Regions from separate parts of the Leuconostoc kimchii IMSNU 11154 genome, predicted to be linked through region 1. Evidence: riboswitches for the same ligand, from Rfam matches in the RefSeq annotation. Region 1 holds a riboswitch; each other region holds the start of a gene.
What was found. Region 1 has a riboswitch for thiamine pyrophosphate ahead of thiE (thiamine phosphate synthase). Riboswitches for the same ligand answer to the same signal wherever they lie in the genome.
Positions count from the first base shown of each region.

Region 2: another riboswitch for thiamine pyrophosphate. It lies ahead of LKI_RS08030 (ECF transporter S component); the one in region 1 lies ahead of thiE (thiamine phosphate synthase).
Region 3: another riboswitch for thiamine pyrophosphate. It lies ahead of LKI_RS01105 (acetylornithine deacetylase); the one in region 1 lies ahead of thiE (thiamine phosphate synthase).
Region 4: another riboswitch for thiamine pyrophosphate. It lies ahead of LKI_RS09250 (nucleoside 2-deoxyribosyltransferase); the one in region 1 lies ahead of thiE (thiamine phosphate synthase).

Region 1 covers NC_014136.1:761,800-765,232, forward strand. Annotated here, with positions in the region: gene LKI_RS04275 (cation:proton antiporter) at 1-457, shown strand, start outside; gene LKI_RS04280 (VOC family protein) at 539-1,369, opposite strand; TPP riboswitch at 1,609-1,706, shown strand; gene thiE (thiamine phosphate synthase) at 1,800-2,435, shown strand; gene thiS (sulfur carrier protein ThiS) at 2,475-2,675, shown strand; gene thiF (sulfur carrier protein ThiS adenylyltransferase ThiF) at 2,699-3,346, shown strand; gene LKI_RS04300 (thiazole synthase) at 3,365-3,433, shown strand, end outside.
Region 2 covers NC_014136.1:1,475,622-1,479,054, forward strand. Annotated here, with positions in the region: gene LKI_RS08025 (ABC transporter ATP-binding protein) at 1-1,226, opposite strand, end outside; gene LKI_RS08030 (ECF transporter S component) at 1,219-1,800, opposite strand; TPP riboswitch at 1,949-2,038, opposite strand; gene LKI_RS08035 (dihydrofolate reductase family protein) at 2,139-2,687, shown strand; gene LKI_RS08040 (GNAT family N-acetyltransferase) at 2,673-3,209, opposite strand; tRNA gene LKI_RS08045 (tRNA-Gln) at 3,296-3,367, opposite strand.
Region 3 covers NC_014136.1:117,180-120,612, reverse strand. Annotated here, with positions in the region: gene LKI_RS01115 (GNAT family N-acetyltransferase) at 1-499, shown strand, start outside; gene LKI_RS01110 (glycosyltransferase family 8 protein) at 653-1,486, shown strand; TPP riboswitch at 1,588-1,676, shown strand; gene LKI_RS01105 (acetylornithine deacetylase) at 1,765-3,030, shown strand; gene tenA (thiaminase II) at 3,033-3,433, shown strand, end outside.
Region 4 covers NC_014136.1:1,737,157-1,740,589, reverse strand. Annotated here, with positions in the region: gene LKI_RS09255 (thymidylate synthase) at 1-856, opposite strand, end outside; gene LKI_RS09250 (nucleoside 2-deoxyribosyltransferase) at 891-1,334, opposite strand; TPP riboswitch at 1,445-1,552, opposite strand; gene LKI_RS09245 (phosphoketolase family protein) at 1,903-3,433, shown strand, end outside.

The sequences.
Region 1 (3,433 bases):
CGGTACTTTAGGGATTAGTAGTTTATTACCATTAATCACTTTTGCTGTCGGTATTTTATTACGAAAATTGTCATTTTCAGTGTTTATTGGTAAAGGGACCACGAGGATAGGACAGTGGCTCTGCTATCCAGTCTTTTTTGGTTCGATTGGATTAACAATTACAGTTCAAGGATTAGGTGATAAAATTCTGCCAATTATTATTTTTAGCCTGTTAGCCGTCATCACAAAATTTGTCGGCTCATCAATTGGTGCTAGGCTGTCCGGCTTGAGTCGTCGCGTAGCTTATGCGATTGGTGCTGGCATGATATCAAGAGGTGAAATGGCACTAGTTATTATTCAAATTGGACTATCTTCACATATCATTAATTCTGCCACGTCTAGTGAGTTCATCGTGACTGTGATTATTTCAACTATCGTAGCGCCACTGATGATGAAGCCATTATTTGCAAAAGTTTAGCTAACTTATTTGTGATGAAAGTATGAGTTAAAAGCCCGATGTTTTAGACAGTGTTGCTTGTATAAAACATCGGGCTTTTAATTAATCCATACGACGAATGATTAATTGACTACCAAACGGATCGGTTAACCAGAGCTCGTTTGCTACAGGAGCAATGTTTTGATCAATTAGGTTGGTTTTAAGTAAATTAAAGTATGTGTGATCGACTGATACGGTCCAATTGAGCAAACCAGTATCATGTGCTTGGCGCAGTGTGGCATCAGGGCCTAACCAAGTATTATAGGCGTGATGATGGTGGTAGTGATTATGCGAATAGAAATGCGCACTGTCACCAACGGTTGATGTGAGTGCCATTTTCAAGGCGTCGATAAAAAACGCATCGCCACGGGTCAGATTATTACCAACAAAATGAAGATGACCGATGGCCATCTTAGCGGGGAACCCTGACCAATCAGTTTGTTTTTGTTGAAGTAATGCTTGAGCATCAACATCTTTTGTTCCCATTTGAACCAAGTCATTGTCCCATTGCCAAAGTTCTTTAGGGCGATCATGGTAAAGTTCAATGCCATTGCCATTAGGATCATTTAAATAAAAGGCCTCGCTGACATCATGGTCACCAGCACCTAAAGGATATTCAATTAATAGTAAGCGTTCAATGATACTTGCCAAGGAAGCTGTGTCAGGGAACAGTAGCGCGAAATGATACAGTCCTTGATGCGATTGGGTATTTTTATGACCATCAAATTGCAGTGTTAAAAATGGCGCATCACTTTTTGTGAAGGCATAAGAATAGACTTGGTGAGTCTCTTGGCTTTCTATCAAACCTAAAATATCGCGGTAGAAAGTACGCATCGCTGGTTCATTGTCTGCTCGTAGCGTTAAGTGTTGAATGTTATAAGTGATATTTAGCATGTTTTTTCTCTTTACTTATTATTTATAAGTAATATTAATGCTTTTTACAGGTTTTGTCTAGCAAAAAAATGACACCGATAATCATACCTTATCACTTGACGATATTGTAGAGGCGACGCATTTTATTTAACAGTATTTGCACCGAATTCATCGTCTTAATTAGTGTGTCAATATCAAGTTATTAAAAACTTGATATTGACACACACAATGACGTGGTGTACCATGAACGTATAATTAAATAAAGATATCTGGGGTGCCTAACGATTTCACAGGCTGAGAAATACCCATATAACCTGATCAGATTAGAATCTGCGTAGGAAGATATGATTGATAATATTATTTGTCGAACTGTTTTTTACGTGTTTTAACGTGAGGGGCAGTTTTTTTATGTTTTAGAATAGTTGACATAGTGAAAAGAGGATAGATAATTTTGGCTGATAAGAATATTGACTACACATTGTATTTAATTACAAACCGATATGATTATTCAGATGAGCAATTTTTGAATATTGTGTTTGAAGCTTGTGACAGCGGTGTAACCCTTGTTCAGTTAAGAGAAAAGGACGTCACAACAAAGCGATATTTTGATTTGGCAGTTGCGGTAAAGAAAATAACGGATAAATTTAAAGTTCCTTTAATTATCGATGATCGTGTCGATATTTGCTTGGCTGTCAATGCAGCTGGTGTACATATCGGGGATAATGAATTACCAGTTAAACGCGTACGTCAGTTGATTGGTAAAGACAAAATTTTGGGTGTATCAGTCAAAGATGTTCAACGCGCCAAAGAGGCTGAGGCTCAGGGAGCTGATTATTTTGGCGTTGGAGCGATTTATCCAACGAAAACAAAGGTCATTACAAAGCATACGACAATAGAAACCTTAAAAGATATTGTGAGTTGTGTTGATATACCAGTCAACGCTATTGGTGGCATTAAAGAAAATAATATTCTCAGTTTGAAAAATACAGGTATTTCTGGTGTTTGCATGGTGAGTGAAATCATGCAAGCGGAAGATGTACGTACGAAAGTGACTAATTGTTTAAAAAATGTTGAACAATTGATGTAACAATAAGTGTTCAATAAATAAAGAAAAGGTGGCGTAATTATGATTACAGTGAACGGCAAGACTGACACGTTGGCGCATGTTGGGCAAAGTATTTCGGAGTTGTTGAACTTACTCGAGGTACAAACAGCACGTGTTGTTGTTGAGCGCAATGGTGCGATTGTGACGCGAGAGGTTTATGATAGCTTATTGCTTGAAGACCAAGATGACATTGAAGTGATTTCATTTGTTGGTGGCGGTTGAGAAAAATGACGAGGATAAACAACATGGCAGAAATAAGTATTGATGGTGTAGCAGTCGATGACATTTATAAGCAAATGAAGACGCGCAATGTGGCTGGGACAGAAGATAAATTGGCACGTGCGCATGTCACAATTGCAGGTGCTGGCGGATTGGGATCTAATATTGCGATTGCATTGGCGCGTTCAGGTATTGGACATTTAACATTAATTGACTTTGATGTTGTTGATTATAGTAATTTAAATCGACAGCAATTTAAGCTGAGTCAAATTGGTGTGCCTAAAGTGATTGCCTTAAAGCAAAATATTTTAGAATTCAACCCATTTGTAGATATTACAACAGTGCAAACTCGCGTAACACATGAAAATGTTGAAGAACTATTTGAAACGAGCGATGTCATTTGTGAGGCGTTTGATGACCCAACAAGTAAAGCTGTTATTTTGCAATCGGCACGTGAATTCTTTCCAGAAAAACCGATTGTGATGGGCAATGGCTTAGCAGGGATACACAGTGCGAATCATATTGTGACTCGAAAGATGCGAAAAAATGTCTATATTTGTGGGGATCAAACAACTGCTGGGGTTGAAGGTTTGATGGCACCACGCGTCATCATATGTGCAGGGCATCAAGCAAACATGATATTACAACTGCTTGTTAACAAGATAGAGATTTAGTGATAAGAGGAAAAAATAATGGCACAAAATGATGATCTAATCATAGCAGGACACAAGTTTAGGTCTAGATTTATACTAGGATCAGGA
Region 2 (3,433 bases), 710 kb from region 1:
TCATCAAACAATAACGTTGGGGTACCTGTCATTAACATGAGCAATACTTGTAGCTTTTTCTGTTGGCCACCAGATAATTGATAAACAATGTGGTCACGAAGATCATTGAGATTTAACTGTGTTAACACTTGTGTCAGTTGATCATTATGCCAAATTTCAGGGAAGCGGCTTAATGATTGCGCTTGTTCTAATTCTTCGCGCACGGTCATGGCGACGAATTGTTGTTCAGCATTTTGAAAAACGAGTGCAACGTCTTGTACATGCCTAGCTATTTTACGCTTTGCAATATTTTCTTGCTGGTAAGTAATCGTACCACCGTAAAGGTATAATTTAACCAAAGCAGATAGTAGGGTTGATTTACCAACGCCGTTTGGTCCAGTGATAAGGATTCTTTTGCCTTTTGGAAATAAACGTGTCGTGCGAGATAACAGTGTCCGCTGACCACTTTCAAGTGTGACAGATTCAAGTGTCAGAATGCCTTTTTTTTCAGTAGGCAAAGACGTATGAAGCACGGGTTGGTTTGGTAATTTTGTCAAAATCTGTTGTCGCTCGTCTGGCAATGCATGATGTAAGCGACCAGCTGTCATAACAAAGATATCATCAATGGCATCAGCATAACCACTCCAATCGTGATCTGTGATTAAAATTGTTTTACCTTGACGTTGGTAGGATTTGATGACATCAATCAGTTGTAATCTTGCTGTGGGATCGACGTTTGCAAACGGTTCATCTAGCAATAAATATTCACTGTCTGCGGCTAAAACGGTAGCCAGTGCAACTTTTTGCTTTTCACCACCAGATAAATGTAATAAATCGTGATGCATAAAAGCTGTCATACCGACACTGTCTAGTGCATTTAGGATACGTTGTTCAATTTCTTCAGGTTTAACCTGTAAATTTTCAAGGCTAAATCGTAGTTCTTCAAAGGGTGTTTTCATGACAAATTGGCGTGCAGGATTTTGAAAAAGATAGCCAATGTGTGCAACACGCTGATAAGGTACAATGTCATGAACATCATAATTATCTAGCGTTAAGTTACCAGTTAATGACCCATCACTAAATGTTGGGTACAAACCAGATAGTAATTTAAGTAATGTCGATTTACCGCTACCGCTTGGACCGACAAGCAAGCTGAAACTGTTAGGTCGCAATTTAAGTGAAATATCGGTTAACACTGGTGTTTCGCGATAAGCAAAATTCACATGGTCAACCACTAACTCAGTCACGATGCAAAACACCAGCCTTTTCAATCAGTTTCTGAATGGCAACAACTAACACACCACCAAAGAATAGAAGTGAAACAAAGCGTGTTAAGAATAAGGCAATTAGAAGACCAATGTGATAAGAACCGTAGCCATCACGGACAGCAGACCAGATAAATGTCACAATTGTACCTGTGATTGCTGAGGCAAAAATACCACGCCATCCCCAGTTTTTGTAGCCCAAGACAGCAAATCCTGCTTCACTACCGATACCTTGAACAAGACCAGATAGCAAAGTTGCGACACCCCATTGGCCACCAAGTAACATTTCAACAGCAGCAGCGAAAACTTCACCTAAGACACCAGCACCAGCTTGGCGGATCAAAATGCTGGCCAGTGGTGCAGCCATCATCCAACCACCTAGTAGTAGTTCATTTGCAAATGGTGCTAAGCCCAAGGGCGTTAGGGCAGCTGATAATAAATTATAGATTGGACCAAGAACCCAAAAGATAAATCCAATAAAAACAGCGACGAATGCCAGTAGCAACACGTCACGAAGTGCCCAACGCGTTGATTTTGACTTTGAAATAGTTTGCATAGTATTATGCCTCCAAGAATTTTTTTGTAGTTGTTATTTTATGTCTGGTATACAAAATGGTTTAAAATTGAAATCATCCTCTTGAGATGTTTTCTAGGCAAATAAAAAACTCTTGGTTCATTTATGAGCCAAGAGTTTGCCTAGTACAACATCAAAAAAGCAATTCTCCCTTCGCTGGTATTAGCCAGATCAGGTTCAATGGGTGTTTCTCAGCCACGCGGCACCCCAGATTGTTAATATTAAACTACAGGTTAAATTTAACATATATTTTATATTAATGCAACTATGTTAACATGAAGTATAGTCAATTGTGATGCTAAAAAAGAAAGAGGTGTATCATGCGACACGTTGTTTTTTATGGCGCAATCAGTTTGGATGGTTTTTTATCCGATGAAAACGATGATTTGCAGTGGTTGTTCGACACGAACTTAAATAATCAGTCAACTTATGAAGCGTTCGAAAAAACAGTTGGCACATTTGTCATGGGTCGAAAAACTTTTGACATGACCAAACAACTTATGGGTGACGAAATACTTTATGAAGGCAAAGAAAAAGTTGTTTTTTCACGGGGCCAGCATGAGAATATAAAAGATGTCACCTATGTTTCAGGAGATATTGTAAAGATTATTAAAGGTTATCAACAACAATCTGGTGGTAACATATGGATTATTGGTGGTGGTGGCATTTTAAAACCATTACTTGAAGCGCATATGGTTGATGAGTTATGGGTACAAATTGTGCCGGTATTACTCGGACGAGGAAAGCGATTGTTTGAACCAGGTGACTACCGCTATCGCCTGCAAACAATTGGCACGACTCAATTAGGTGAAATGACAGAAATACATTTCAAACGAGTGGATGAATCGTTTAGCTCACTTCCTACTTGATACTATCTCAGTACGCAGAATACCATATTTGATAGAGTCGTAATAGTGACCTTGCCAATAGCGTACTTGTCGTATAGTACCTTCATGTACAAAACCTGCTTTTTTACTTACACGTACCATTCCGGCGTTACCAGACCATGTTGTGAGACCAATATGTGGCAGTTGGTCATGTTGTGCGAAAAGATCTAATATCCAAATTTTTATCGCACTGGTGGCAATACTTTTACCCCAATCACTTTTTTGATAAATAATGATACCAATTTCTAACCAATGTTGCAGGTTCCCATCAGCCCAATGTGCAGAAACCTCACCGACAATCCGATGGTTAAAATAAATTAAGCGATGATGCGTACTATTAATTAAATGGTACGCTTTTTGTTGAAATTCATGCCATGTTGGGATAGGGTCACGAAAATAGGGACCATTGAAGGCCATCCAAGTGCGATCAGCTAATCTGCCATATTCAATATCATAAACGTGTTGCATTGCTTCCTGTGAAAAAGGTTCAAGGGTAATATTCATATATTTTCCTCCTAATAAAGATTATTATACGCGTACACCATCAAAAAAAGGAAACAAAAAAAGCGATCAATTTGATCGCTCAGCTATTGCCCCTGCTGGATTCGAACCAGCGCGTAGTGGCACCAGAAGCCACCGCCTTACCGCTTGGCCAAGGGGCAATTACTCTAACTATTTTACAGAATTTTTGTGACTTTTGCAAGTGAAAAAACAACCTTTGTCAAATA
Region 3 (3,433 bases), 640 kb from region 1:
TCACTTTAAAAATCGTGATACATTTTGGAACTATTTGACTAAAATCGAGCACGAAAAGCAGTCAATTTATTATGCCATTGTAGATAAATCAACTCAGAAAGTATTAGGAAGTTTTGCATTAGTTGCGATTGATCAAGAAAACGGTAGCCTTGAAATTGGTTATGTTATTTATTCTGATTCAATGAAAAAGACAAAAATTGCCACTGAGGCGCAGTTCCTTTTAATGACGTATGTATTTGATCAACTAGGATATCGTAGATATGTTTGGATGTGTGATGACTGTAATGAAGCATCAAAGCACGCTGCTACACGTTTGGGATTTTCTTTCGAAGGTATTTTTAGGAATATGTGGGTATACAAAAATAGAAATAGAGATACAGCCTGGTTTTCGATTACTGATTATGAATGGCCTAGTATTAAAAACAGGATGGAAAAGTGGCTCAACAAATCTAATTTTGATAACGAAGGCATTCAGAAAAATAAATTAACCGATATGTAACAGAGAAACATTGTGCGATCATTTTGCAATGTTTCTCTGTTACTTTGTTTGCTAACAAATACCATCTCTCTATTGATCATTTGACGCTTTACAAAGGAGGAATTATCGCGTATTGTTATGATAACAATGACATATTCATAGGAAAGATGAGAAATGGCAACAATCAATATATTAACAACACTAGATGACAATTATCTCACGCAATTTAAAGTCATGTTATTATCAATTAAGCAAACCAATACAGATGATCAGTTCGACATTTGGCTAGCACATCATGCTATTTCAGAATCGTCTAGCAAACAATTAGTAGCATTCGTTAGCAAATTAGGTTATCAATTACATATGGTTCATGTAGATGTCGATGTTTGGTCATCAGCACCTGTATTGAAACAATATCCAGCTGAAATGTATTTCAGGCTTTTGTGTGGAGAATACTTACCGAAGACGTTGACACGTATTTTATATTTAGATCCTGATATTTTAGTGATTAACCCAATAAGATCTTTATGGACGCTAGATATGAAGAATCAGATGATTGCAGCAGCTAGTCACAATGGTTTAACAGGCGTTAGTCAAACTATAAACAACGTACGATTTCAAAATAAAAATAAGTATTTTAATTCTGGCGTGATGTTAATGGACTTAAATAAAATGAGAGAAAAGGTAAAATTAGACGATATTACTTCGGCCATTGATCGCTATGCTAAAAGACTAATATTACCAGATCAAGATATATTGAATTATTTGTATAGTGATCATATTTTGAGTATTCCTGAGGAGATTTGGAATTACGATACACGAGATAATATCGTGCATTTTACTAAAAGTTTAGGGAGTATTGATTTACCATGGGTTATTGAAAATACAGTTATTTTGCACTTCTGTGGTCATCCTAAACCATGGGAAAAGAGAAACCTTAACCGCTTTGCTATTCTATATAAGCATTATGAACAATTATTGCGTTTGAACTATGGTGAGTATTATTAAGTGATGCAATTTATTACTTTATGCCTGTTTAATCAAATATGGTATCAAACAAATTGAAAAAAGGAAGAATTTTTGACAAGTTTATCAAAATAAACTATAATCAATTGAACTAGGGGCGCCACATGGCTGAGAAGTACCCTTTGAACCTGAACTAGTTTGGACTAGCGTAGGAAAGTGTTTTGTGTTGCAACATTAACTGATTTGTAACGCATATATTAAATCCATTTTTTGGAGCACTTTTGTCCGCTGGCAAGAGTGCTTTTTTGTGGAGGTGAAGCATGGATTTAACAAAAGTTAATCAACAAATTGAGTCACGACAAGACGAGCTATTGGACTTAGTAAAAAATCTGGTTGCTTTCGAAACACCAGCACCACCCGCACGAAATACGCGGGAAGCACAAAATTTTGTCGCTGACTTTTTAAGCTCTTTGGGTTTTAGTATTGACCAATGGGCGTTATACGATAATGATGATATTGTTGTTGGAACCAAAAGGGGCAATCCAGCATATCAAAGTTTGATCATTAATGGGCATATGGATGTTGCTGCGTTAAACCCGAATGAAAGTTGGACTTTTACACCTTTTAAAGCGACCGTTCGTGATGATCGAATTATTGGCCGCGGTGTATCAGACATGAAAGGTGGGCTTGCTGCTGCATTATTTGCGTTGAAAATTTTGCACGATCAAAATATTTCGTTGCCTGGAAAGCTGCTTTTTGAATCAGTCATTGGGGAAGAAGTTGGTGAGGCGGGAACGAAATCAACAATTGAACATGGCTACATAGCAGATTTTGCACTTGTAACCGATTCGAGTGATTTAGAGATCCAAGGACAAGGCGGTGTTATTACAGGATGGGTGACAATTAAAAGTGATAAAACCTACCATGATGGTTTACGCCGTGAAATGATTCATGCTGGTGGTGGATTAAGGGCGGCGAGTGCTATTGAAAAGATGGCCAAGTTAATCATTGGTTTACAGGAGCTAGAACGTGATTGGGCAGTGACAAAAAGTTATCCTGGCTTCCCTGCTGGTACGAATACAATAAATCCAGCAGTAATTGAGGGCGGCAGAAATGCAGCATTTATTGCTGACGAAGCCCGCTTATGGCTAACCGTTCATTTTTATCCAAATGAAACCTATCAATCTGTCACACAAGAAGTTGAATCATTTGTTACGCGATTAGCACAAGCAGATCCATGGTTGCGAGATCATCTACCCACCTTTGAATGGGGTGGACATTCAATGATTGAAGATCGCGGTGAAATTTTCCCTGCATTAGAGGTGGATGAAAAACATCCTGCAGTACAAACGTTGTTAAACGCACATCTAACTACTTTTGAAAAGAAAACGCAAGTTTCTGTTTCAACAAGTGTAACAGATGGTGGTTGGTTTGGTGATGCACACATTCCAGCTGTGATTTATGGACCGGGTGACTTACGTCATGCACACGCAGTTGACGAAAGTATTTCAGTGGCACGTTTAGTAAAATATAGTCAAGCTTTAGCACAGTTTATTGTAGATTGGGCACACACTAAAAAGGAGTGAAAATGGGATTTAGTCAAGAAATTATAACGGAAATCGACAATATTTGGCAGGCTAATCTAAAACATCCATTCGTGCAAGAAATTGGCGCGGGTACTTTGCCAGTTAAAAAGTTCAAATATTATATGGTACAAGACTATGTATATTTGATGGATTATGCCAAAGTGTTTGCGTTAGGTGCTCTCAAAAGTCCTGATTTGAAAACAATGATACAATTTTCAAATACGCTACAGTCAATTTTAACTGAAGAAATGTCATTGCATCGACAATATGCTGCGCAATTTAACATTAGCGAAGAAACACTAGCATCTGCGGAGCCTGCACCAACAACATTGGCATACAAAAACTATTTATTATCAGTTGCTCAAACTGGCGGTCAAGCTGAACTTTTGGCTGTACTCTTACC
Region 4 (3,433 bases), 980 kb from region 1:
GCGCTAGTATTTGCTGCCAATAAGGCGCCATATGTGTCGCTAAAATGGCCTGCCAATCCATCATAATGTCGTTTTTTCTCAGTTTTTCTTCGTACGCCATCAATTCTTGAATCATATCCCAATTATTTTCGAGTGGCATCTCTGGAAATTTAAATTGTGCTTCGTTTGGCGTCTCTAACACATGCGTTACCCATAAATTATCAGGTTCATAGATGTGCATGGTGCCTACACTGTGATAATACTTTCCTACTGGTATATGGAGCTCACGCGCCATCAATTCTTGAATAAAGGTAAATGAGAAAACGTCACTCACAATACCGCGAAAAGCATCATTAGCTCGCATATAAGCAATCATATCTAGATGATTATCTCGAATAAAAAATTGTAGACCCAAAGTGCACGACACATCTAAATTGTTTGGAATAGCCAACTCACTGCCATCAAAAATTTGTAATACTGCACGTTTAGAATCTGGATCTTTGATTAATAAATCTTTAACATTTTGCCATTGACTTGATTGTTGACCTTTATCATTAAACAATTTCGATCCATAGGCAGTACCTGTTAAAATACGGCCATCCATTGAATAATCTGGCATTTTTTTATTATAGTAGCTGATGTAATCTAAGCGGTTATTACCTGTTAAATACCATAATACTTCGGCAAAATTAAATATAATATTACATTTTCTTTTTTGATTATAAATGCCTCTTTGTACTGGTTGATTAATCCTAAAATGATAGGCGATTTTTTCGCGACTTTGAAACCCTCGAGGTTGATTAAAAAAGTCAGCGTGGTTGTAAATGTCATTAAGTACAGACATATAGGCGCTATCAAAATTTTCATACGTTGACATCTTTCGTTTCCTCCTCTGTGATGACGTACAATCATTATTTGTCATTCAAAAATTGTTTAATTTTTAATAAACAATCTGCAGTATCTTTGTAATATAAATAATTGACGCGACTGATAGTTCCTAAACCTCTCACAAGATAAGCGTAGGTTGTATTTTCTTGTAAGAGCAAGACAATTGGTTTATCAAATGCCGAAGCCCAGCCTATTTCAATATGTGTACCAGGCGATGCTGGATACCCCGGAAATGCCATAAACAGATGGCATTTTTTTATTGCTTCAAAATCTGCCATGGTGCATTCATCTGGGGTCATCATATGTTGACCCCATCCCTCACGTTGATGCGCGTTATCGACAACAAAGTCTGCTTCTTCAAGTAGTTGCATCACCTGTTTAATTAAACTCATACTTTGTGAATCAACGACTTTGTCATGGGTTAATAGTTGTTTAAATGGTGCTGCCAAGAATACATGGTTTCTCAAGAAATATTCCTCCTAAAATTTAGAACATAGAAAAAGAGCGTTTGCAATCATTTTTGATACTGCAAACGCTCTAGATATAGTATGTCTATCTATAATGGCACCCTAGCGGCCCTTTATATTTCACACTTTCCTACGCTGTTTGCAACAGATCAGGTTCAAAGGGTTCAAAGACTATCACTTCTCTCTCAGCTTCTTGTGAAGCACCCCTAGTATGTTAATTAATCGATTAATAACAAACTGATTCTACCACATCACATTGACAATATGCAACTTATTATCAATGTTAAAACAAGCGTTGATATGTAAAAATCCTCTCCACTGTGCGCTTTTTCACGATATAAATAAAGTCCAATATGTTAATTGGTACGAACCAATTAACATATTGGTGTTGACTTTTATATAAATAACCTATACGATAGGTTTGTAAAAATAATGACGGCATCATAGCATGATAAATTTTTCAAAATACTTTGCAAAGTAATTTTTTCTGTGTTTCTTGCGATATTTTTTACAACGATTGCCCTGTGCATTTTACTTTAATCATATTAATTTGGAGGACTTAACTAACATGAGTATTGACTCAAAGAATTATCTTGATCATCTAGACGCTTACTGGCGAGCTACTAACTATTTATCAGTCGGTCAACTTTATTTATTGGATAACCCACTACTTAGAGAAGAACTGACAGCGGATCAGGTTAAAATTCATCCGATTGGTCACTGGGGAACAATTACAAGCCAAAACTTTATCTATGCACACCTTAACCGTGCAATCAATAAATTCAACTTGAACATGTTTTACGTTGAAGGACCTGGTCACGGTGGTCAAGTCATGATTTCAAATGCTTATTTAGATGGTAGCTATACTGAGGCCTTTCCAGAAATCACACAAGATACTGCTGGCATGCAAAAAATGTTCAAACGTTTTTCATTCCCTGGCGGTGTTGCATCACACGCTGATCCAAAAGTACCTGGGTCAATTCATGAAGGTGGTGCTTTAGGCTATTCTATCCTTCACGGTGCTGGTGCGGTTCTTGATAACCCTGACTTAGTTGCTGCTGTTGTCATTGGTGATGGTGAAGCTGAAACTGCACCGTTAGCTACTTCTTGGCATGTCAATAAGTTTTTAAATCCTAAAAACGATGGGACAGTCTTACCAATTTTAAACCTTAACGGATTCAAGATTGCTAACCCCACTGTCTTGTCACGTGAAACTGATGAAACACTAACACAATACTTTACTAGCCTCGGTTGGCATCCCTATTTTGTTAGTTCATTTGATAAGCCTATTATGCAAGTTCATGAAGAAATGGCCCACACAATGGATACCGTTTTTGAGGAAATTAAAGCTATTCGTGCGACTGCTGCAAGCCAAAGTAGCGAAGAAGTCACACGGCCAACATGGCCTATGATTGTATTGCGCTCACCAAAGGGCTGGACTGGTCCTAAGAGTTGGGACGGTCAACCGATTGAAAATTCATTCCGTGCTCACCAAATTCCAATCCCTGCAGATCAAAACCATCCTGAATATATCCCTGATTTGGTTAATTGGCTAAAGTCGTACCAACCTGAGGAATTATTTGATGAAGCTGGTCATTTAGCCCCAGAAATTCAAGAAGTATTACCTAAAAAGTCATTACGTATGGCTAATAACAGCGTGACAAACGCTGGTGTCGTTAAGCCACTTAATCTCCCAGATATTAATGATTATCTCGTTGATCGTCAAGTACCTGGTAATGATTTAGCGCAAGATGCTATTTTGTTAGGTGGTTATATTAGAGACCTCATCAAGCTAAACCCAACGAATTTCCGCGGCTTTGGTCCAGATGAAACAGCTTCGAATCGTTTCCAAGATGTCTTTGAAACGACTAATCGTCAATGGTTACTACCAATTAAAGAACCAAATGATCAATTCATGGCACCTGAAGGTCGTATTATCGACTCAATGTTGTCAGAGCATTATGACGAAGGTATGTTAGAAGCCTACACATTAACAGGCCGTCATGGTTTCTTTGCAAGTTATGAGGTCTTCATACGTGAAGTCGACGACATGATTGTTCAACACTTTAAGTGGTTGAATCATTCACATGATGTTTCAT